DNA from 4 places in the Aeromicrobium sp. YIM 150415 genome. Region 4 is predicted to be linked to each of the others. Evidence: riboswitches for the same ligand, from Rfam matches in the RefSeq annotation. Region 4 holds a riboswitch; each other region holds the start of a gene.
What was found. A riboswitch is a leader RNA that binds a small molecule or an ion and turns the genes downstream of it on or off. The one in region 4 is predicted to bind cobalamin.
Positions count from the first base shown of each region.

Region 1: it holds a riboswitch for cobalamin, as region 4 does, so the genes downstream of both, cobN (cobaltochelatase subunit CobN) here and JL108_RS16145 (hypothetical protein) in region 4, are expected to answer to the same signal.
Region 2: it holds a riboswitch for cobalamin, as region 4 does, so the genes downstream of both, JL108_RS18595 (energy-coupling factor transporter transmembrane component T) here and JL108_RS16145 (hypothetical protein) in region 4, are expected to answer to the same signal.
Region 3: it holds a riboswitch for cobalamin, as region 4 does, so the genes downstream of both, JL108_RS17850 (ABC transporter substrate-binding protein) here and JL108_RS16145 (hypothetical protein) in region 4, are expected to answer to the same signal.

Region 1 covers NZ_JAERWM010000023.1:2,879-8,655, forward strand. Annotated here, with positions in the region: gene JL108_RS20620 (ABC transporter ATP-binding protein) at 1-205, shown strand, start outside; gene JL108_RS14710 (ferredoxin) at 187-837, shown strand; gene JL108_RS14715 (ABC transporter substrate-binding protein) at 834-1,835, shown strand; gene JL108_RS14720 (class I SAM-dependent methyltransferase) at 1,832-2,581, shown strand; gene JL108_RS14725 (hypothetical protein) at 2,709-2,963, opposite strand; gene JL108_RS14730 (hypothetical protein) at 2,986-3,204, opposite strand; cobalamin riboswitch at 3,306-3,438, shown strand; gene cobN (cobaltochelatase subunit CobN) at 3,465-5,777, shown strand, end outside.
Region 2 covers NZ_JAERWM010000033.1:20,536-26,312, reverse strand. Annotated here, with positions in the region: gene JL108_RS18605 (ECF transporter S component) at 1-748, opposite strand, end outside; gene JL108_RS18600 (ABC transporter ATP-binding protein) at 742-2,334, opposite strand; gene JL108_RS18595 (energy-coupling factor transporter transmembrane component T) at 2,331-3,431, opposite strand; cobalamin riboswitch at 3,466-3,592, opposite strand; gene JL108_RS18590 (hypothetical protein) at 3,734-4,435, opposite strand; gene JL108_RS18585 (sensor histidine kinase) at 4,632-5,777, shown strand, end outside; gene JL108_RS18580 (response regulator transcription factor) at 5,777-5,777, shown strand, end outside.
Region 3 covers NZ_JAERWM010000030.1:15,131-20,907, reverse strand. Annotated here, with positions in the region: gene JL108_RS17855 (hypothetical protein) at 1-446, opposite strand, end outside; gene JL108_RS17850 (ABC transporter substrate-binding protein) at 436-1,497, opposite strand; cobalamin riboswitch at 1,553-1,731, opposite strand; gene JL108_RS17845 ((2Fe-2S)-binding protein) at 1,737-2,378, opposite strand; gene aztA (zinc ABC transporter ATP-binding protein AztA) at 2,663-3,301, opposite strand; gene aztB (zinc ABC transporter permease AztB) at 3,351-4,193, shown strand; gene JL108_RS17830 (hypothetical protein) at 4,190-5,224, shown strand; gene aztC (zinc ABC transporter substrate-binding protein AztC) at 5,218-5,777, shown strand, end outside.
Region 4 covers NZ_JAERWM010000025.1:106,484-112,260, forward strand. Annotated here, with positions in the region: gene JL108_RS16135 (ABC transporter ATP-binding protein) at 1-1,533, opposite strand, end outside; gene JL108_RS16140 (energy-coupling factor transporter transmembrane component T) at 1,530-2,702, opposite strand; gene JL108_RS16145 (hypothetical protein) at 2,699-3,646, opposite strand; cobalamin riboswitch at 3,721-3,869, opposite strand; gene JL108_RS16150 (hypothetical protein) at 3,836-4,309, opposite strand; gene JL108_RS16155 (ribonucleotide-diphosphate reductase subunit beta) at 4,321-5,304, opposite strand; gene JL108_RS16160 (ribonucleoside-diphosphate reductase subunit alpha) at 5,402-5,777, opposite strand, start outside.

The DNA.
Region 1 (5,777 bases), on a different contig from region 4:
CCTGGCGGCGGCCTACTGCGACGAGTTGATCGTCATGCAAGGCGGGCACATCGTCGCTCACGGTGCCACCGACGATGTCCTCACCGCGGAGTTGATCCGCGACGTCTACGGTGTCGAGGCCGTCGTCGAGACGCATCCGGTGGCTCAGCGCCGCACGATCGTGTGGGTCGCGGGAGGTGAGCACGCATGCCGGCGTCCGTCGTGATCGTCGCGATGGCGGTCGACGCGGTGAACGACCACTCGGCCCTGGCCGAACTCGCGGAGGTCACCGGCGCGTCGGTCGCCTATCTCCAGCGAGGAGAGCCCTCGTTGGTCGATGAGTTGAGCCGGCTGGCCGACGACGGGGTCGCTCACGTGCGACTCGTCCGGCTGCCCGCCGCCGGTGCCGCCCCGGCCCGTTCCTGGTTGCGCCGCGTGGCGGCGCACTGGGTGCGCGAGCATCCCGGAGTCCGGGTCGAGGTGGTCGCCTCCGCGGTCACCGGGCGCGAGGCGCCGTTGCGGTCGTCCGCCTGGGAGGACGTTCCGGGCTTCCGCCATCATCTGCTCGTGTGCCGTGGCCCGCGCTGTTCCGCATCCGGTGCCGCGACCACCGCCGAAGCCCTCAGCACCGCGCTGCACGAGCGCGAGCTGGGCGACGAGGACGTACTCGTCACCCAGACGGGCTGTCTCTTCCCTTGTAATCACGCGCCGGTCGTGGCGGTGCACCCCGACGACACCTGGTACGGGCCCGTCACGGGGGCCGATGTCGGCGAGCTCGTCGACCAGCACCTCATCGACGGCCGCCCCGTCGACCGCCTGCGCCGACCGCGCATCATCTCCGAAAGGACCACCTCATGAGAACCCGATCCTTCGTCGCGGGCGTCAGCGCCCTCGGCCTGCTCGCCGCCTGCGGCTCGACCACTGACACGACCGATGCCGGCACCTCCGCCGAGGGCTACCCGATCGTGGTGGAGAACTGCGATCGCGAGGTCACGATCGAGTCCCCGGTCGAGCGCGCCGTGGTCATCAATCAACCGGCGACCGAGCTCGTGCTGAGCCTCGGACTCGCTGATCGGATCGAGGCCGTGGGGGTGTCGGACTCCCAGGTCATCGAGGACGTCAAGGAGGACTTCGAGAAGGTCGACAAGTTCGACGAGGAGTTCCCCGCGCTGGAGCGCGTGCTCGACGTCGAACCCGATCTCGTCTACTCGACCTTCGCGTACACCTTCACCTCCGAGGGGATCGGAGATCAGGAGCGGTTCGACGAGCTGGGCGTACCGACGTATCAGTCGCCGAGCGAGTGCGGCGGCCAGGACGCCGAGCAGACCAGCGAGCTCAGCCTCGACGACCTGTACGACGAGATCGCCGATGTCGCCGAGCTCTTCGATGTCCAGGATGCCGGCGACGAGTTGACGACCGAGCTGCGCGACCGAGCGGAGGCGGCGACCGAGGACCTCGGTGCGGAGGATGTCTCGCTCGCGTGGTGGTACTCCTCGACGCGCACCCCGTATATGGCCGGATGCTGCGGGGCGCCGGGCCTGATGACCCGTGCGGTCGGCGCGACCAATGCCTTTGAGGATCAGCGTCAGCTGTGGCCCGAGATCGGCTGGGAGTCGATCCTCGACCGCGACCCCGATGTGCTGGTGCTCGCCGACCTGGAGCGTGGCGACGACGGTGACAGCGCGGAGGCCAAGATCGCCTTCCTGGAGTCCGATCCGGTGGCGAGCCGGCTGACGGCGGTCAAGGAGCGTCGCTACATCATCCTCGGAGGGACGACGATGGATCCCTCGATCCGCAATGTCGACGGCATCGAGCAGATCGCCGAGGGGCTGCGGGATCTGGGGCTCGTCGGATGACCGCCGCCGATCTCGTGCGGCACTGGGACGACCAGCAGGCCGCCTACATCGCCGAACGCGAGCAGCGGTTCGCCGTCATGGTCGATGTGCTGCGGCAGGTCGCGGGCGACGAGCCGATGACCGTCCTCGACCTGGCCTGCGGGCCGGGTTCGCTGGCCGCCCGCGTCCTCGACGCGGTGCCGAACTCCCGGGTCGTGGCGGTCGACTACGATCCGGTGCTCCTGGACCTGGCGGCGGAGTACCTGGCGCCCTATGGCGATCGGGTGCGGATCGTGGACGCCGATCTGACCGGCGAGTGGCGGGGGGCCATGGCGGAGGAGGGCTTCGCCGGCGCCGTGTCGACGACGGCGCTGCACTGGCTGTGGCCTGCTGACCTCGTCCGCCTCTTCGCGGAGGTTGCCGAGGTCCTGCGACCGGGAGGGGTCTTCCTCGACGGCGACCACTTCCGATTCGACGGACGCTCGCCGCACATCGCGCGCTGGGCCGCCGACCACGATCGTCGCACCCAGGAGGAGGCCTTCGCCGCCGGCGCGCAGAGCTGGGACCGATGGTGGGGTTCGCTGAGCGAGCGCCTCGGCCACGCGGAGCGCGTCGCCGAGCGCGACCGCCGGTTCGCGGGCCGAGACGCGACGCCGTCGACCGCGATCGACTTCCGGCTCGCGGCGCTGTCGCAGGCCGGCTTCGCCGAGGTCGGCACCGCCTGGCAGCTCTACGACGACTACGTCACCTACGCCGTGCGCGGTTGACGCCTCCGCCTTGCCGCGCGACGACGAGACCGCGCCCGACCATTGACCGGCCCCGAGCGGTGAGCCATCCCGCACTCAAGGTGCGGCGGTGCGTGATAATCCACCGCCCACAGATCCCAGGAGGGGATCAGCGAGTTCCGTACCGTTGGCGGGCGCCCTGATGGCTGACGCCGAGAGCGGCGGCGATCTCCACCCAGGTGACGCCTCGGGCCCGGGCATCGTGCACTGCATCGGTGACCGCTCGCTCGGCTGCGGCGCGGCTCGCGACCGCTGCTCTGATCGGTTCCGTCGCCGAGATATCGCGCATCGGGGCGGTGGCAGGATCGATCTCCTCGATCCTGTCGAGGGCTTCCTGGTCACTGAGCCGTATCCGTGCCGTCATGGTCATGCTCCCTTCGGTCGTCTCAGGGCCAGAACTTCGGCCGTGCTCGCATCGCGTGAACCACTCGCGGATCGAGGTCGGGGTCCGCGATCCCCACCTCGATGATCCGACCATCGCGGGCGGTGCCGATCACCAACAGGACCTCGTCTCTGCCCTCATAGACCCGAAGGAGGTGACGAAGGGCGTGAAGGATGTCCTCATCGGCGATGCCGTGCCGTCGTGCGCTGGCCGTGATCCTCACGAATGCAACATTAATTGCATTCTACGTCGTGTCGAGATCGTTATCCACACCCTCGCTCAGCACGCGGGCCGCCCCTCGGACCGGGGCGCGCGCTGCCCGGATACGCTGGGCGCACTCACGTCGACGCGATCTCAGGAACCCGGTGCGAGACCGGGGCGGTTCCGCCACTGTGAGGCCGCGCGGGCATCGTCCGCGAGGCCGAGCCAGACACTGAACGCGACGATTCCGACTGATAGGGGCGAGAACCCCGAGGAGGAAGCATGACGCGCATCGCGTTGCTGTCCACATCCGACACCGATCTGCTCTCCGCGCGCGCGAGCGGTGCCGACTACCGCTTCGCCAACCCGGTGCGGTTGACCGACGAGCAGATCGCGGCGCTCGTGGACGAGGCCGATCTCGTCCTCGCCCGCATCCTCGGATCGCCCGACGACGTGCCGACGGCGGTGCGCGAGGCCACCGTCCCGATCGTCGTCCTCGGCGGCGAGCAGCAGCCGAGCGCCGAGCTCATGGAGCACTCCACCGTCCCGATGGGTGTGGCCGCCGAGGCGCATCGCTATCTCGCCGAGGGCGGTCCGGCCAACCTCGCCCAGCTCCACGCCTTCCTCTCCGACACGATCCTGCTGACCGGCGAGGGCTTCGAGCCGCCCGCCGTCCTGCCGACGTGGGGGTGGAGCGAGCGCCCCGAGCGCCCCGCGGATCTCCCACGCATCGGCATCCTCTACTACCGCGCGCACGAGGCGAGCGGCAATACGGAGTTCGCCCATGTGCTCGCCGATGCGATCGACGCCACCGGCGAGGCCGTGGGCAGTCCGGTCTTCTCCTCCTCGCTGCGTTCGGCCCCCGATGACCTCTATGCGGCGCTCGGCACCCTCGATGCGCTCATCGTGACCGTCCTCGCGGCGGGTGGCCAGGTGCCCGGCGCCGTGAGCGCGGGCGGCGACGACGAGACCTGGGATGTCGAGCGCATCGCCGCCCTCGACATCCCGGTCCTGCAGGGCCTGTGCCTCACCTCCAGCCGCGCCGAATGGGAGGCCAATGACGACGGCGTGACCCCGCTGGACTCGGCCAACCAGGTCGCCATCCCCGAGTTCGACGGCCGCATCATCACCGCGCCGTTCTCCTTCAAGGAGATCGACGCCGACGGCCTGCCGCGCTACGTCGCCGATGAGGAGCGCTGCCGCCGCGTCGCCGGGATCGCCGTCAACCACGCGCGCCTGCGCCGCACCCCGCCGGCGGAGCGCAAGCTCGCCCTCATGCTGTCGGCCTACCCGACCAAGCACAGCCGGGTCGGCAACGCCGTCGGCCTCGACACCCCGGTCTCGACGGTGCGGTTGCTGCGTCGTCTGCGCGATGCGGGCTACGACCTGGGCGACGACCCGACCATCAGCCGCGTGCTCGACATGGACGATGACACGGAGGCCGGCGACACGCTGATCCACGCGCTCATCGACGCCGGTGGGCAGGACGAGGAGTGGTTGACCTCGGGTCAGCTCACCGAGAGCCACGTGCGCATCCCGGCCGCCGACTATGAGCAGTGGATCGCCGACCTGCCTGCCGAACTGGTCGACGAGGTCACCGAGGCGTGGGGTGCCGCACCGGGCACGCTCTTCGTCAACGATCGTCAGGAGATCGTGCTGGCCACGATCACCAGCGGCAATATCGTCATCCTCATCCAGCCGCCCCGCGGCTTCGGCGAGAACCCGGTCGCGATCTACCACGACCCCGATCTCGCGCCGAGCCACCACTATCTCGCCGCCTACCGCTGGCTCGAGCGCGGCTTCGGTGCGCACGCGGTGGTCCACCTGGGCAAGCACGGGTCGATGGAGTGGCTGCCGGGCAAGAACGCCGCCCTCTCGGCCTCGTGCGCCACGGATGCCGCGATCGGCAGCATGCCGCTCATCTACCCCTTCCTCGTCAACGATCCCGGTGAGGGCGCGCAGGCCAAGCGCCGCGCGCACGCCACGATCGTCGACCATCTGATCCCGCCGATGGCGCGCGCCGAGTCCTATGGCGATATCGCCCGGCTGGAGCAGCTGCTCGACGAGTACGCCAATATCCAGGCGATGGACCCCGCCAAGCTGCCGGCCATCCGCGCCGAGATCTGGACCCTCATGCACGCCGCGGAGATGCACCGCGACCTCGGCCTCGACGAGCGCCCCGGGGACGAGGAGTTCGACGACTTCCTGCTGCACGTTGACGGCTGGCTGTGCGAGGTCAAGGACGCGCAGATCCGCGACGGTCTGCACGTGCTCGGCCAGGCCCCCGACGGCGAAGCGCGTGTCAATCTCGTGCTGGCCATCCTGCGCGCCTCACAGGTCTGGGGCGGTGAGACCGGTGCTGTCCCCGGGCTCCGTGCCGCACTCGGGCTGAAGGAAGGTGCCGACGAGCTGGGGGCCGTCGACGAGATCGAGCAACGCGCCCGTGAGCTCGTCCTCGCGATGGAGGAGGCGGGCTGGGACGCCTCGGCGGCCACCGGACTGCACGATGATCCCGAGGTGGTGCGCGTGCTGGAGTTCGCCGCCACGCAGGTCGTGCCGCGGCTGGCCAAGACCACCGACGAGCTCGACGCGGTT
Region 2 (5,777 bases), on a different contig from region 4:
CCCGGCGCAAGGTGAGCAGGAGGGCGGGCCCGAGGACGACGATCAGCACGGTATTGGTGATCGCCCGCCCGGTGTCCCAGCCGGTGGAGGTCAGCAGGAAGAAGACCCCGAAGCGGCGGAGGTTCTCCAGCAGCGGGTCCCCCGGCACGAAGGACAACGACCCCGAGTCGATGCCGATCGCGAAGGGCCAGGTGGACAGGTTCATGAGCAGGCCGAAGAGATAGGCGCAGACCACGCCGTAGACCACGAGCATCGCGATCTCGGCCTTCCCGGCGACGCGGCGTGGCAGCAGCCCCGCCCCCATGCCGATCCACGCCGAGCACATCATCTGGAACGGCAGCCACGGTCCCACACCGGCCGTCAACAGCGCCGAGGCGAACACCGTCGTGCATCCGAAGACGAAGCCGAAGCCCGGGCCAAAGACCCGGCCGGCCAGGATCAGCAGGAAGAACACCAGCTCGATACCGGCGGTCCCGGCCCCGAGGGTGCGCAGCGCGGCGTTGACGGCCGTCAGCACGCCGAGGATCGCCAGCGCGCGCGAGTCGATACCGCCCTCGGACAGCTCCGCGAGCACGACCAGCGCGACGATCGGCAACAGCGCCATGAGCAGGAAGGGCTGGTCGACGCGGGTCGCGTCATCGGCCGGCTGCATGATCAGCGGCCAGCAGAACATGACGATCCCGGCGAGGGAGGCGAGTGCCAGGACCGCCGCGGACCGGCGACCGACGGGCACGGCGGGGCTCACCATCGCGTCCGCTCCACCTGCGCCACGGTCAGCCACTGCGGTCCGAGCACCTTGGCGACCTGTGGCGCGAACGCGGGCGATTCCGCCAGCACGTCACGGACCGGGCCCGCCGACACCACCTGACCGTCCGCCAGCACCGCCACCGTGTCGGCGACCTGCGCGACGAATTCGACATCGTGGGTCGACAGCACCACTGCGTGACCGTCATCGGCGAGCTCGCGAAGCACCCGCGAGAGCTCGGCCTTGGCCGGGTAGTCCAGGCCCCGGGTGGGTTCATCGAGTGCGAGCACCCGGGGCCGGGCGGTGAGGACGATCGCCAGCACGAGCGCGAGACGCTGCCCCTCGGAGAGGTCACGCGGATGGCGGGTGCCGTCGATGCCCGGGGCGAGCCGGTCGAGCAGCTCCCGGCAGGTGCCGGGCGGCTCACCCGCCTGCTGATCGGCGGCGGCGCACTCCTCGGCGACGTCCTCGAGATAGAGCAGGTCGCTCGCGGTCTGCGGCACGAGACCGACGAGCATCCGCGCCTCGTCGGCGGGGACGCTCATCGGGTCGGTCCCGTCCGGGCCGATCGCGACGCTGCCCGCGTCCCGGCGACCGGTGCCCTGCAATGCCCACAGCAGTGACGACTTCCCGGACCCGTTGCGGCCCATCAGCACGCAGACCTCGCCGCCGCGCACCTCCAGGTCCACCGCGTCGACGGCGACGACCGGGCCGTAGGCGACGGTGATGTCGCGAGCGGTCAGCTCCACCGGCCCGTTCGGCGCCGGTCGCGGTTCGGGCTCCGTGAGCACGAAGGGCTCGCTGCGCACCCGCTTGCGCGCCTCGCGCACCGAGAGCGGCAGGGGGTCCCAGCCGGCGAGCCGCCCGAGATCCACGATCGGCGGGGCGACCGGCGAGTCGCGCAACAGCTCCGCCGGATGCCCGCTGCGGACCGTGCCGTTCTCGACCACGACGAGCTGGTCGGCGAAGGGGATGACCCTCTCCATCCGGTGCTCCGCGACCACCACGGTCAGCGCGAGGTCGTCGACCAGCCGGGCGATGGTGGCGAGCACGTCCTCGGCGGCCGTAGGGTCCAGCGCGGAGGTCGGCTCGTCGAGCACCAGGACGCGCGGGTGCATCGTCAGGACCGAGCCGATCGCGACCCGCTGCTGCTGTCCGCCGGAGAGCGTGCGCAGCGCGCGGTCGCGCAGGTCCGCCAGCCCGAGCAGGTCGAGGGTCTCCTCGACGCGGCGCCGCATCGTCGACGGCGCCAGCCCCAGCTGCTCCATGCCGTAGGCGAGCTCCTCCTCGACGGTGTCGGTCACGAAGCCGTCCAGCGGATCCTGCGGCACGTAGCCGACGAGATCGGCCAGCTCGCGCGGAGGCCGTCCGAGGACCGATGCGCCGTCGATCCGGACGTCCCCGCTCAGCGTCCCGCCGGTGAAGTGCGGGACCAGCCCGTTGAAGACGCCGAGCAGCGTCGACTTCCCCGATCCCGTGCGGCCGGCGACCAGGGCGAGCTCGCCCTCGCCGATCGTCAGGTCGACCCCGACGAGGACCGGGAGGGGCACGCCGTCGTAGGCGAAGGTGACACCGGTGACGTCGATCATCGGACCGCCCGCCGTGGCTCCGGGGTCGCGAAGGCCGGCACCGCCGCCACGAGCACCGCGGCCAGCGCCATGATCGAGACATCGGGCGCCGTCGTGAGCGACGGGAAGGCGGCAGCCGGATCGACGATCCTCATGCCGACAGCGGCGACGAGACCGCAGGACGCGGTCACCAGCTCCGCGCTCCGCCAACGGTCCGGGCGATACCGCGTGCGCTGCACCCGCTCGCCCGCGCGCAGGAAGCCGATCACGGCACAGCCGACGCCGACGGCGAGCACCGGCCAGGAGAGCCATCTCGGCGCCGTCTGGTCGAGGAAGGCATAGGTGCCGACGCACAGACCGAACAGGCCGGCGAGCAGGAACCCGCCGGTCACGGCGCGAGCCCGCACCGATGCGGTGCCGGCACGACCGTATCCGCGGGCGTCCATGCCCGCGGCCAGCGTCATCGACCGCTCCAGCGCGTCCTCCAGCACCGGGACGACCAGCCGCCGCAGCGCCCCGACCCCCTTGCCGGGCTCACCGCGCAGACGACGCGCCCGGTGGACCCGCTGCACGCTCTCGGCGAGCTGCGGGAACACCGACATCGTGACGGCCAGCGCCGTCCCCACCTCGTACAGCGCGGGCGGCACCGAGGCCAGCAGCCGCTTGGGATTGGCGAGGGCGTTGGCCGCGCCGACGCAGATGACGACCGCCGCGAGCCGCAGGCCGTCGTAGAGTCCGGCGAGCACGGCCGTGGAGGTGACATCGCCCAGCAGCCTGATGCCCGAGATGACATCGGGAAGAGGGACCTCGGGCAGGTGGACCAGTACCGTGTCGCCGGCGACCGATCCGCCGCCGAACACCAGCCGGTACAGCACGCGCACGACCACGATGACCGCACCGAACCACAGATAGAAGCGGAAGGCACGGGCCCAGGGGGCGTCGCCACGTCGGCTGGCGACGACCAGGCAGGCCACCGCGATCACGAGGACCAGGACGACGGGATTGGTGGTGGCGGACGCGGCGGCGGCCAGGCCGAGTGCCCAGATCCACCAGGCGCCCGGATGCAGATCGCGGGCGCGGCGCTGCCGACGCTGCGTGGGGCTGGCAGTGACGACCATGGTCCTGACCCCCCACTGCGAGACGCGACAGTGTGTCGTGATGGACCCGCCCGCCCGGTCTCCCGACTCGCCCGAAGGCCTACGGTTGCGCGACAGTGCCGGACTCCGACCGGCTTCCCCGCGACGAACAGGTGTCCACTGGCGTGGACTCCACGAGTATAGAAGGTGGCATCGGGGCGGACGGCACCGCGAGCATCGTCACGCCACGGAACGCCGAGCGCTGAGGGCCCTAGGGCGAGACGGCGGCGCGAACGGTCTCGGGCGTCGCTCGCGCCGCCGCATCGACAGTCTGCCGCATCGACTCAGGTTCGCGCCACCGGCATCTCGGCGAATCGATGGTGCAGCTCCACCAGGCGGTCGCGCGCCAGGCTCGAGAGATGACCGTCGCCGAGCGCCGCGAGGAGCTCGTACTGTCCGAAACCTCGGCACGCCGGCTCCTCGACCGCGGGCAGGAACTCCAAGATCGCCTGTTCGAGCGCCTCATAGGTGGCCATCGAGCACACATCGGCATGCACCGCGACGACGTCCATCGGTGGCCAGTTGCTCGATCCCCAGCCGAGCGAGTACCAGTCCGGATGCGCCACCAGCCACTCCACGGCGGTATCGGAGTCCGCCGAGGGGGCGGCCAGCATCCGGCAGCGCAGGATGTCCGCTGCATCGTGGTCGACCTCGGCGAGCAGCACGTGCCATCGCTCCACGCCCGGATCACCGGCCCAGGCGAGCGCGGAGAGCGCCTCGGCGAGCGTCGCGTAGATCGTGCCGTCCAGCCGGTGCGCGAAGACCGCGCCCCGGACGTCACAGGGCTCGCGGTCCCGGGCCCTCGGCTCGGAGTCGCGGAGGGCATCGGCCAGGACGTGCTCGAGGGCGAGCTCGACGAAGCTCATCGCGTCGCTCGCGACCAGGCTCGCCAGCACGTCGGCCGGCCAGCTCGCCGAGGCGTCGAGCCCACGCTCTCGTAGATCGCGTTCCAGGTCCTCGTACCCCGGCGGGGTGGTGGCGCCCACGATGATCTCCTCCGATCGTCTGCCACTCCTTGGACCTCATGGAAGCAGATAGCGGCGCATCGCGCGCGGCATCGGCCGCCACAACGGCTGTTTTCGGATGATCGTCTGATATTCCAGACAAAAAAGCACCTTTATGAGGTAAAGATCCACCCCTGGACGGATCTGCGGACTCGCGCATTCGGCTACCGTCGATCCGATGGACAGGGCACCGTTCCGCCTCAGCCCGCGCGGCAGGCAGTGGTTCGATATCGCGCTGACCTGTGCGCTGCTCGCCGTCGCGCCGCTCGCGGCCGTCGGCATCAGCCCGGGCACAGCGGTGCTGACCGCGGCACAGATCGCCCCGTTGTTCTGGCGGCGCTCGCACCCGGTGGCGGTCTTCGCCGCGGTCTATGTCACGCACGCCGCGCAGGTGCTCCTCTACGACACCACGCTCCCCGGGCAGCTGGCCTTCCCCATCGCCGTGTACTCGGTGGCGCGATGGCGGGGGCTGCGATGGAGCATCCCGGTATTGGTCCTCAGCCTCATCGCCGCCGTCGTCGCCGCGATCGACTGGATGCCGTCCTACGGCACCCCCTCCTACAGCACGAGCCTGGTCGCCTCCCAGGCCTTCGGCATCGGCCTCATCGTGGTCGTGGCATGGGTCCTCGGACTGCTCGGGCACACCCGCGAGGCGTACGTGAACTCGCTGATCGAACGCAGCGAGAGGGTAGCCCGGGAGGCCGACCAGCGCGCGCAACTGGCGGCGCAGGGTGAGCGCAACCGCATCGCCCGCGAGATGCACGATGTCGTGGCCCACGGGCTGTCGGTCATCATCGTGCAGGCCGACGGTGCACGCTACGCCGCGTCCGCCCGCCCCGAGACGGCGGTCGACGCGCTGGAGACCATCGCGAGCACGGGACGGCAGGCGTTGACCGAGATGCGGTCGCTGCTCGGTCTGCTGCGCGAGAATGGAACCGGCACCGCCCCGCAGCCCGACCTCGCCGATGTCCCGGCTCTCCTCGAGGAGGCCGCCGCGTCGATGCGGCTCGACACCGAGATCTCGGCGGACCTGGCCGGCGTCCCGCCGGGTGTCGCGCTCACGGCCTATCGCCTCCTCCAGGAGTCGCTCACGAATGTCCGCAAGCACGCCGGACCCCAGGTGACCACGACCGTCACGCTGCGCCGCGACGGTGACGTGCTGAACCTGACGGTCCGCGATGACGGCCGCGGGGCCAGCGCGGCCGACGACGGCGGCGGGCACGGGCTCGTCGGCATGCGGGAGCGGGTGGCCGCCCACGGTGGCGAGCTGCGGGTCGGGCCCGTCGTCGGCGGCGGGTACGAGGTCGATGCGAGGATTCCCTGG
Region 3 (5,777 bases), on a different contig from region 4:
ACCCGTTCGGTGAGCGCGAAGGTCTCCCGGATCGCCTCGACGAGCGGATGGATCACAGTCGCCAGCGATGTCACGAGCTCATCGGCGTGAAGCGGCGTCGTCCGGGTGACGCTGTAGCGCACGCCCGTCGTACGGCCGGCGCGAACGAGCACCTCCACCTCGACATCCGCCAGGCGAGGGACCGGATGCCCGAGCGCCCAGCCCACGAGCACCGGCCCCATCACCCGCGAGGCGAGACCCTGCAGGGCACACGAGGCTCCGACGACCGCAGAGCGCGCACTGATGCCGTCGGCGTAGTCGCGGGCGATCGACGGCCAGGCACGGGAGTCGGCCAACGAGCGCAGTGGTGTCCACGCGCCAGGATCTCTCTCCCTCATCCCGAGCTCGATCCGCTGGCCCGGCAACGCCTGCCGGGCCAGCACGATCCAGCTCGGGTCAGCGGCCATAACCGGCGAAGCGGCCCTCGATGCCCGACTCGGGCGTGAGGCCCAGGTCGTCGAAGGAGGTGCGCAGCGCCTCGGCCGCCTCGATATTGGGATGTCCGCTGGTGAAGAGGGCGAGCGGGAGGACAACGATGCGGTCCTCCGCCACGGCAGGAAGGTCGCGCAGCGCGGGCTGTTGGCGGATGGTGTCGATCTTCGTCGCGACCTCGTTCTCATCGCCGCTGCGGTAGTCGAGCACCACGATCACATCGGGCTGACGGCTGGCGACAGCCTCCCAGCTGGCTCGGAACCAGGTGGTGTCCTCGTCGGCAAAGACATTCTCGCCTCCGGCGGCATCGATGATGCCCTGCGGCGGGCCGTTGTGGCCCGACGTGTAGAGGTCATCGGTGCCGCTGTCGAAGAGGAGGACCTTCGGCGCGGCGTCAGGACGCGGTGCGTCCTCCAGGGCACCGAGTCGCTCATCGAGATCCTCGATGGCCTCGGAGGCCTCGTCCTCGTGTCCGGTCAGCGCGCCGTAGTTCTCCAGATCGGTCCGCACCGCCGTCCACGGATCCATCGTCCCGAGGGCCGAGGAGGTGTCATCGGGGTCCTGCCGGCAGCTGTCGGAGATCACATAGGTGTCGATATCTCGCTCGGCGGCGACCTCCTCGGTGACACCGGAGGATCCCGCGAACAGGCCGCTGTACGAACCGATCAGCAGGTCGGGGGTCTGGGCGACGATGGCCTCGAGCGAGATCGGCGATTCGAGGCGCGGCACGTCCTCGATACCGGAGCCGTACAGCTCGGTCATGATCTCGTCGTTGTCGGGGTTGAGGGCCACTGCGGCGAGCTGGTCGACGGCGCCGACCCGCAGCAGCGTGCCGATATTCGCCGAGTTGCTCGTCGCGACGATCCGCTCGACGGGGGCCGCGTAGGTCTTCTCGATATCGCAGTTGGTGAGTGAGACGCCGTCGGTGTCGTCGCTCGCGGAGTCGCCCGAGGCGTCGGCTCCGCAGCCGGCGAGCAGGAGTGCCGCCGCGGCGGCAGCGAGGGTGGGAAGGGTACGGACGACCATGACAGGTCCCTTTCGTCCGAGGCTCAAACGCGAAGCCTGCAACTGGATGGATCACACACGCGAACGTGCGACCAGCAGGTCTTCGGACTCGGGATCAATCAGACGGAGCGCCTTCCCGGACAATCGTCCAGTGGCATCAAGCTCCGCCCGTCACCCTCACCGCTGCGCGTCAGTCCCGGACTCACACCGGGTTCCCTGGCTCAAACGAGCACGACTGGCGCTCGCACTCTAGCAGCGGCTCAACGGGCGGCGAGCACGCAGTCGCCGCAATAGCCGCCACCGGGCAACCGGTAGTACAGGCAGCACGAGGCGCGGACGAAGCCGCCGTCGACCGTGCCGGTGCCGCGCAGCGGGCCCTCGGAGAGGCTGCCCAGGGCGGCCCCGGTGGCCCGGTCGGCATCGGCGGCGCCCAGACGGCGCAGCATCGTCACGGCTCCGAAGACCGCTGAGGCGATATTGCCGTCGAGGATGGTGCGCGAGACGGAGTAGTCGGCTCCGATGCGCTCAGCGAGGGGGCCGACGACCTCGGTGGTCACCTCGTCGAGCGTGCGCGGCTCGCCGGGCTCGACCGCGATCGGCCAGGGCCCGGAGTCGACGGGGCGCCAGCGGGTCGTCGACAGGTCGATGCGCGGCGCCAGCACCCCTGCCGCGAGCGATCCGAGCACCGGGGAGACGAGACGTGCGAACAGTCCGAGGGACATGATCGAGGCGGCGACCCGGTCCTCGACGTCCGCGCGAGCGCGCTCGGCGAGAGCGTCGCGGGTGTGGGCGACGCGCTCGGCAAGGACCTCGCCGTGGAGCTGGTCCAGCGTCAGCCAGCCCTCACCCACCGTCCCGCGCTCGACCGCGAAGTACGGGCCGAGTCCGGCGAGCGGGTCCATGCCCGCAGGCTACGCGAACGTGGTTTCGCTCCAGCGACCTCCACTACTCGACCACCGAGGCGAGGGATCGGTGGTTGAGTAGGAAGCTCGTTCAGCGAGCGACCGTATCGAAACCCACCCCAGCCCAAACCTGGCCTCGCTCCAGCGCGGCTACGCCCCCGATGCGCTGGCTCCACGGCGTCGGCCGCGGACGGCCTTGGGCTACTCGACCACCAAGGACCCAGATCGGTGATCGAGTAACGACGGCGAGCGCAGCGACACCGCTCCACCTGGACGTGGCATCGCTAGTGGACCGTCGAGGGGTGGCGGTGGAGGCGGCCGTCAACGAGGGTGACGACCTGATCGCTCGCCTCCGCGGCCTCGGCATCGTGCGTGGCCTGGACCACGACCCGGCCGGAGGCCGCGACCCGGCGCAGCACATCGCTCAGCTCTCGCCGTACCCCGATGTCGAGCCCCGACATCGGCTCGTCGAGGACCATCACCGGGGCGTCGCAGACGATCGCCCGGGCCACGAGGCTCCGCTGGACCTGTCCGCCGGAGAGCTCATCGAGCCGTCGCCGCGCGAGATGGGCGATGCCGAGATCGTCCATCGCGCTCTCCACCGCCCGGCGATCATCACGGCTCACCCGGCGCCACGGGCCACGCCGTTGCCAGGCTCCCATCGTCACGACATCGCGCACCGTGAGGGGCAGGCGTGGATCGATGTGCGTGCGCTGCGGGACATAGGCCACCCCGCCGGGAGGACGGCTGACGGTGCCTCGCGCCGGGGGCCTGATCCCCGCCATGACATCGAGCAACGTCGTCTTGCCCGAGCCGTTCGAGCCGCGCAGCGCCGTCACCCGCCCGGCAGCGAAACACCAGGTCACGCCCCGCAACACCTCGTGCCGCCCGTAGCCCGCGTGCACCTCACACACGTCGATCATCCGACCCCCTAATAAGAATGGTTCTCATTGCATTGTAGAGTCCTCGCCGATGAACCTTCTGACCGACCCCTTCGCCGTGAGCTTCGTCACCCGCGCCGCGATCGCGGGACTCCTCGTCGCCGTCGCCTGCGCCTGCGCCGGCACCTGGGTGGTGCTGCGCGGCATGGCCTTCCTCGGCGACGCGATGTCCCACGGGATGCTCCCCGGCGTCGCGCTCGCGTCCCTGGCCGGTGTGAGTCTCAGCCTCGGCGCGGGGATCGCCGCCGCCCTCATGGCCCTGGGGGTATCGGCGCTGCAACGGAACCGCCGCCTCGGAACCGACACCACCATCGGCCTGCTGTTCGTCGGGATGCTCGCGGCCGGCGTGATCATCGTCTCCGCCTCGGGCTCGTTCGCCGTCGACATCACCGCCTTCCTCTTCGGCGAGGTACTCGCCGTGCAACAGGGCGATCTCGTGACGCTGGCGGTGACGACAGCGGTCATCGTCGCGATGACCGCTCTCGGCCACCGAGCCTTCCTGGTCAGCGCCCTCGACCGCCGGATCGCCCGCACCAGCGGGCTGCGTCCCGAGATCGCCCAGCTCGCGCTGCTGACCATGCTGACCCTCGCGATCGTCGCCACGTTCAGCATCGTCGGAACGCTGCTGGTCTTCGGCATGCTCATCGCGCCTCCCGCCGCGGCGGTGCTGTGGACCTCCCGCGTATCCCTCGCCATCGCCCTCGCGGCCGCGCTCGGCGCCGTGGCCGTCGTCGTCGGGCTGCTCGTCTCCTGGCACGCGGGCACGGCGGCGGGAGCCACGATCACCGCCTGCGCCGTCGCGATCTTCGTCCTGGCACTCGGACTGCGCTCCGTCGTGCCCTCCACTGCCCGCACCCTCGAAAGGACCGCATGAGACCCCTTCGCCCCCTCCTCGCCGTCACCAGCATCGTCCTGGTCGCCGCCTGCTCGTCCTCCGGTGACGACGACACCGCCGGGGACCAGCACGGCCACGGGCACGTCGAGGGCGCCGTCGAGGAGGCCGAGGCACAGCACCGGCTCGTGGTCGCCGATGGCGAACGAGCCTCGGTCATCGATCTCCTCGACGGCAGCGCCGAGACCTTCGACCTGCCTGCCGACTCCGTGCAGACCGATGGGCGCTTCGTCTTCGGAAGCAAGGACGGCACGGCGACGGTGCTCGACGCGGGCAGCTGGACCTGGCCGCACGGCGACCACAACCACTACTACCGCCAGGACGCCGCACAGCTCGGCGACACCGAGCTGGCCGACGGCACGATCGTCGGCGCGTTCGGCTCCGACACGCTCGCCATCGATGCAGACGGCGCGGTCACGACCGTCGACCGCGACGCCCTGGAGGACGGTGAGCTGACGACAGCCGCGGACGACGACATCGACAGCTCCTGTGACGACCCCGACGGTGCCGTGCGGACCGGCGAGCAGCTCGTCATCGCGTGCGCCGACGGCGTCCTCGTGACGGAGGACGGCGAGAACGATCTCGTGCCCTATCCCGGTGAGGAGCGGGCCCGCGAGCTCGGTCAGCGCCCCCGCGCCACCGAGCTCGCCGCGGTTCTCGGCGATGAGGTCGCGGTGCTCGATCTCGGCGGCCGGACCTGGACGACCATGGAGTCCCCCTCGCCCCTCGCGGCGGTCGCGCTCGGCGCCGACCTCGGCGTGCTCGTGCTCGGCGAGGACGGCACGCTGCGGCACTACGACGCCACGGGCGAGCAGGTGGCCGAGCGCCCCCTCCTGGAGAATCCGGACCTCGAGAACCCGCCGTCCCTCGTCGCCGACACGTCACGGGCCTATGTGAACGATGCCGAGGCCTCGGTCGTCCACGAGATCGACTACGCCGACAGTCTGCGCATCGCCCGCGGGATCCAGACCGGCGACGTCACCCCGCTCCACCTGGTGGAGACGGGATGGTGACCCGGCGGCTGGCCGCGCTCGCCGGCGGCATCGCCCTGTCGGCGGCCGCACTCACCGCCTGCTCGGGTGGCCCGTCCGACGGAGGTGTCGTCGTCACGACCAATATCCTCGGCGATGTCGTGCAGGAGGTGGCCGGCGGCGATGTCGAGGTCACCGTGCTCATGCCGGCCGGGGCCGACCCGCACTCCTTCGAGATCTCCGCCCAGCAGGCGGCCGCCGTCGAGAACGCCGACCTCGTGGTCAGCAACGGACTCGGCCTCGAGGAGGGCGTCCAACACGTCGTCGACGCCGCCGAGGCCGACGGCGTGCCGGTGCTCGCCGTCGGCGACCTCGTCGACCCCCTGGAATATCGCGAGGGAGCCTCCGCGGGCCAGCTCGATCCGCACTTCTGGACCGATCCCGCCCGCATGAGCCTCGCGGTCGAGCACGTGACCGAGGCACTGGAGGAGCACGCGGGCATAGAGCCCGGCGAGGGGGCCGTGGCCTACCTCGACGAGCTCACCGACCTGGATCGGCACATGAGGGAGGCCTTCGACGCGATACCGGCCGATCG
Region 4 (5,777 bases):
CGGCGCGAAGGCCGGCGAGCCGGCGAGCACCTCGCGTGTGACCCCCTGCGCCACGATCTCTCCCTCCGCCATCACCACGACAGCATCCGCCACCTCGGCAACGAACTCGACATCATGCGTGGCGATCACCACGGCCCGGCCCGCGGCAGCCAGCTGCTCCACCATCTGGGCGAAGGCCTGTTTCGCCGCATAGTCCAAACCCCGGGTCGGTTCGTCGAGGAGCATGACCTCGGGCGCGGCCGACAGTTGCACGGCCAGCACGAGCGCCAGCTTCTGGCCCTCGGAGAGATCACGCGGATGATGGGCCCCGTCGATGCCCGGCGCGAGCCGGTCCAGCAAGGCTCGACACGTCCCCGGATCAGCCTCCGCCTCGCGGTCGGCGCTGGCACACTCACCGTCGACGGACTCGAGATAGAGCAGATCGCTCGCGGTCTGGGGCACGAGGCCGACGAGCGCGCGGGCTGCCGCGCGGGACACCTCCCGCGGGTCGGTGCCCCCGACCTCGACCGTCCCGCCCTGACGGATCCCGGTCCCCTGCACCGCCCAGAGCAGGGACGATTTGCCGGACCCGTTGCGACCCATCAAGGCGGTCACGGTTCCTTGACGAAGCTCGAGGTCGACACCCCGGACCGCGACGGTCGAGCCATACCGCACGAGTACGTCGCGGGCGGCCAGCAGGGTCCGCGCCGACTCGACCGGACGACGATCGGTCGGCTGACCCTCCCCGATCCTCTCCAACAACTCGTGACGTCTACGTCGAGCCTGCCGCACGGTCAGCGGCAGCGGCGACCAGCCCGCGAGCCGGCCCAACTGCACCACCGGCGGTGCGATCGGCACTCGATCCATCAGTACGGTCACGTCGTCGACCTCCACCGTGCCGTCACCGTGAACGAAGGCCATCCGGTCGGCGAACGGCACCACACGTTCCATGCGGTGCTCTGCCAAGACGACTGTGGTCCCCAGATCGTCCACCAACCGTGCGAGGGTGGCGAGCACGTCCTCGGCCGCGCCGGGGTCGAGAGCTGAGGTCGGCTCGTCGAGCACGAGCACCCGCGGATGCATGGTCAGCACCGATCCGATCGCGACCCGTTGTTGCTGACCCCCTGACAGCTGTCGCAAGGGGCGGTGGCGCAGCTCGGCGATACCGAGCAGGTCGAGGGTCTCCTCCACTCGACGGCGCATGACCTGAGCGGGTACGGCCAGTTGCTCCATGCCATAGGCGAGCTCCTCCTCGACCGTGTCCGTCACGAATCCGGCGAGCGGGTCCTGACCCACCACGCCGATGAGATCGGCCAGCTCTCGCGGAGTGTGGTCGCGGGTGGAGCGGCCGGCGACCCGCACGTCCCCTTCCAGATGTCCCCCGGTGAAATGCGGGACGAGCCCATTGAGCGTCCCCAGCAGCGTCGACTTGCCCGATCCCGTCCGCCCGGCCAACAGGACCATCTCGCCTTCGTCGACCTGCAACGAGACATCGCGCAGGGTCGGCGTGTCGGCGCTTCGATACCAGAACGTCACGCCATCGATCTCGATCACGTCAGACCCGCCTCCTCGTCGACGATGCGCTCGCGATAGCCGATGCCATAGGTCCAGGCATCCTCGAAGGGCTCGGGCGGCCGCGGCGTCAGGAAGGACGGTGCCACCGCGATCAGCACGCCCAGAAGAGTCGGCCAGGCCAGGATCGGCCATGACAGGTCAATGAGGGACGGCGCCAGGGTCGTCGGCGCGAACTGTCCGGTGAGGACCAGTGATACCGCTGCCGCCACGCCCGAGGAAGCGACGACGACCTCCGCCACCTGCCAGCGATCGGGGCGATATCGGGTGCGTCGCACGTGTTTTCCGGTCAGCTGGAAGCCGACCAAGGCGAGCGCCGTTCCCGCAAGCAGCATCGGCACTCCGAACCAGACCGGCGCGGTGCTGTCCATCGATCCGTAGACGCCGACGCACACCCCGACCAGGCCGACGATCATCAGCGTTCCGGTCAGGGCTCTACGACGGGTATCCGCCACTCCCGCACGCCCGTATCCACGCGAGTCCATCGAGGCGGCGAGGGTGAGAGATCGTTCGAGCGCATCCTCCAACACCGGGATCACCACCGACCGCAGCCGGGCGATCCCCTTGCCGGTGTGACCACGTAGAGCTCGCGCCCGTCGCACACGCAGGACGCTCTCGGCAAGCTGCGGGAACACCGACATCGCCACGATCACCGCGGTCCCGATCTCGTACAAGGCCGGCGGGAGCATCTTGAGCAACCGTTTCGGATTGGCCAGCGCGTTGGCGGCACCGAGGCAGATGATCATGGTGGCGAGCCGCAGACCATCGTAGAAGCCGCCGAGGAGGGACTCGGCGGACACATCGCCGAGCAGTCGAATGCCAGCCGCCCACTGCGGAAGCGGGATCTCGGGGAGGCTCAGGACGATCGTCGAACCCTCGCCCCCTCCGAAGATCAACCGGAACAGCACCCGCAAGGCGATGATGATGCCCGCGAGGACGAGGTACAGACGAAATGCGAGCGCCCAGGGTGCCGCACTCCGCCGGCTGACGACCACATGGCAGGCGACCGCGATGATCGTCGCAAGGATCCACGGGTTGGTCGTCCTACTGGCCGCGACCGCCAGCCCGAGCGCCCAGATCCACCAGGCGGCCGGATGCAGGTCCCTCGGGAGGAAGTAGGTCGAGCCGAGACGCCCGCCCACGGTGGTCACTCGCCCTGCCGAGCGCGTCTTCGCCGGCGCTCGATCCACCACATGGAACCCACGAGCAGCAGCAGGGCGCTCGCGGCCGCCCACGGGGCATAGCGACTGGCTCCGGCATCCTCCGCGGCCGCCTGTCGCACGTCATCGGCATCCTCCCCGCCGGTGAACGACACGTTGTCCGCGGGATCATCCGGGGCATCGCGGGGCATAGGCGCCGGAAGCGAGCCGCCGGACGCCGGAGTAGAGCCCTCCTGCCCGGCGGAGCGGCGGAAACGGGGCGAGTCGGTATCGACATCATCGGCACCTGGCTGGGCTGCGCCCGTCGAACCCCGCTGGCGTTCCATCGGGTTAGTGCTCGACGGCGCCGGGTCGGCGGAGACCGTGCACGATCCGCCCTCCGTTCCGGGTCGCACCGCGGCGACACGCGGACGAGGAGCGTCATCGGCTCCGCCGTTCAGCGAGAAGGACCACCCCTCGAATCCGCCCTGGACGAAATCACGATTCTTCACACCCCAGTTGCTGTACGACCACGCGCAGTTGTTGCCCGCATGCCAGTAGGACCAGTACGCGGCCGAAGGCGGCGTGTTGACGCAGGCCTCGCGGTAGCCAGGCTGCCCCTCGACGCCCAAGGACTCATCGGCGCGAGGGCGATTCTCCAGCCGGCAGACGAAGCCCTCACCCCACCGCTGCGTACCGGCCACCTGGATACCGGCTCCGCGCAGCGCGTCCAGGCCTGAGCCCGCGGTGCCCTGCGGATGGCAGCGTACGATCGTCTGCCCACCGAGCTCTTGGAAGTCGACCACGACTGTCACTCCTCGGTCCCCTTCGCAGAAGCCGGGATGGCCACGACTGTGATCGATCGCGACCGCGGGGGGTGAGGTGGCGCCGTCGATCCAGACGAGGGTCGCGGCGATCAGCAGTCCGGCCGCGACGACTCGGGCTAGGGGCTTCATCGAGATATCTCCTCCCACCACATCGGGCGAGAGGGTTCAGTCCCCTTCACGCACCTGCTGACGCGGCAGATCGTTGGTCCTGCTGGCCTCGGTGCGGTATCCCGACTCGCCGCTCAGAGCGGCCCACGGTTGCGCGACAGTTCCGGATTCGGACCGGATTCCCCGTCACAGAGGGTTCATCGTTCGGGATCAGTGTAGACCGACACCGGCCTCGTCCAAGGCGGAATCGGCCGGATCGTTCCGCACCCCGGGCTCCCAGCCGCGCGCCCACTCCACGACCCGACGCACCTGCGGGTCGGGGTCCGTGGCCAGGCGATCGGACAGCTCCGCCGTGGTCCGTGGATGTGCCGCCACCCACCCACGCACCTGGGCCACCTCGTCGTCAGCCAGCAGTTCGAGCGAGGACACCGGGGTGGCCGGATTGCGAGCCACACAGCAGCGCACGCTCGGCGCGCCATCGGCGGTCAGCGCCCGCAGGACATCGGCGGGCGCGTGGACCGCGAGTGCCGCGCTCTCACGGATGCGGTGGTCCGGGTCGAGGGCCATCAGCCGGATCCGCCGGAGCTTCGCCTCGGTGGTCGGTGGGGAGACGAACCGTGAGAGGGGTCCGTCTCCCCCAGCACGCCGCAGAGCGGCTCGCTGCCCGGGTGTCAGGAAGGACACGCAGCTCATCGTCAGGCCTTCGCGTTGACCTCATAGGAGGTGTTGATCGACTCGAAGAAGTTGACGAGCTGCAGGGTGTCGTTCGCCGTCGCCATCCACTTCGCCGGATTGCCGACGCCGTAGTGCGCCTCGAAGCCCAGCTCCTCGAGCCGTCGGTCGGCCAAGTAGCGCACGTACTGATTGATGTAGTCCGCATTCAACCCGAGGATGCCGTTCGGCAGCAGATCCCGGTTGTAGGCCTCCTCCATCTCCACGGCATCGAGGACCATCTGCTGGATCTCGGCGGCGAACTCCGGGGTCGCCACATCGGGGTTCTCGTCGAGCACGGTGAGGATCAGGTTGATGCCGAACTTCAGATGCAGGCTCTCGTCGCGCACGATCCAGTCGATGAGGGACCCGAAGTTGCGCAGCAGGTTCCGCTGCCGGAAGCTGAGCGCCACCATGAATCCCGAGTAGAACCAGATGCCCTCCAAGATGACGTTGTACGCCACCAGATTGCGTACGAAGTCCTGCTTGCCCTCGGTGGTGGTGATGTCGAGGGTCTGCTCGGTCATCCGCTTGATGAAGCGGACCTCGAAGGCCTCCTTGGCCGCCATCGACGGCACGGTCACGTGGGACTCGTACGCGGCTTCCCGGTCGATCGGGAAGGTCTCGAGCACGTACTCGAAGCTCATGCAGTGGTTGGCCTCCTCCCACATCTGCTTGGCGAGGTAGAGGTGGCACTCGGCGGCGTTGACATAGGGATAGACGCCGAACGCCAGCGCCTTGTTGACCAGCAGCTCGTTCGGGTTGAAGTAGCTCATCAGATGGGTCAGCGCGTGCCGCTCGTCATCGCTCATCCGCTCGAAGTCGCCGAGGTCCTCCCCCAGCTGCACCTCATTGGGGAACCACGTGTTCGCCACTGCCTGGTCGTACAGCTCCATCGCCCACGGATAGGTGACGGGCTTCAGCAGCAGCCCTTCCTCGATCCCCGTTCCCAGGATCCCTCGCGTCATCGTGCCCTCACTTTCGCGTTGAGTGTGACGTTTGGACGCCAAGAAGGCCCGTTCCACCGTCCAAACGTCACACTCAACGCGGGGGCGGGCCGGATGATCACTGGCAGGAGTCGCACTGGAGGCGCTCTTGGGGGTCGATCGGGCACGCGGCGCCGTCGACGACCTCGAGCTCCTGCGCCTCCTCGGGCACCACGGGCTCGGCCTCCACGACCGGCGCCGACGTCGGAGCGACCGAGCCGAAACCGCGTTTGGCCGGCGCCGCGGGTGCCGTGGCGGCACCGAAGCCTCGGCGCTGGGCGCCGCCCGATGCCGGGGTGACGGCCTCGGACTTGTTGACCTTGACGGTGCTCTGTTCCGCGGTGTGTCGCGGCATCATGTGCAGGTAGTAGGTCGTCTTGACGCCCTTGCGCCACGCCGCGCTGTACAGATCGACCATGCCGTCCACCTCGCGACTCGCCAGGTAGATATTGCGG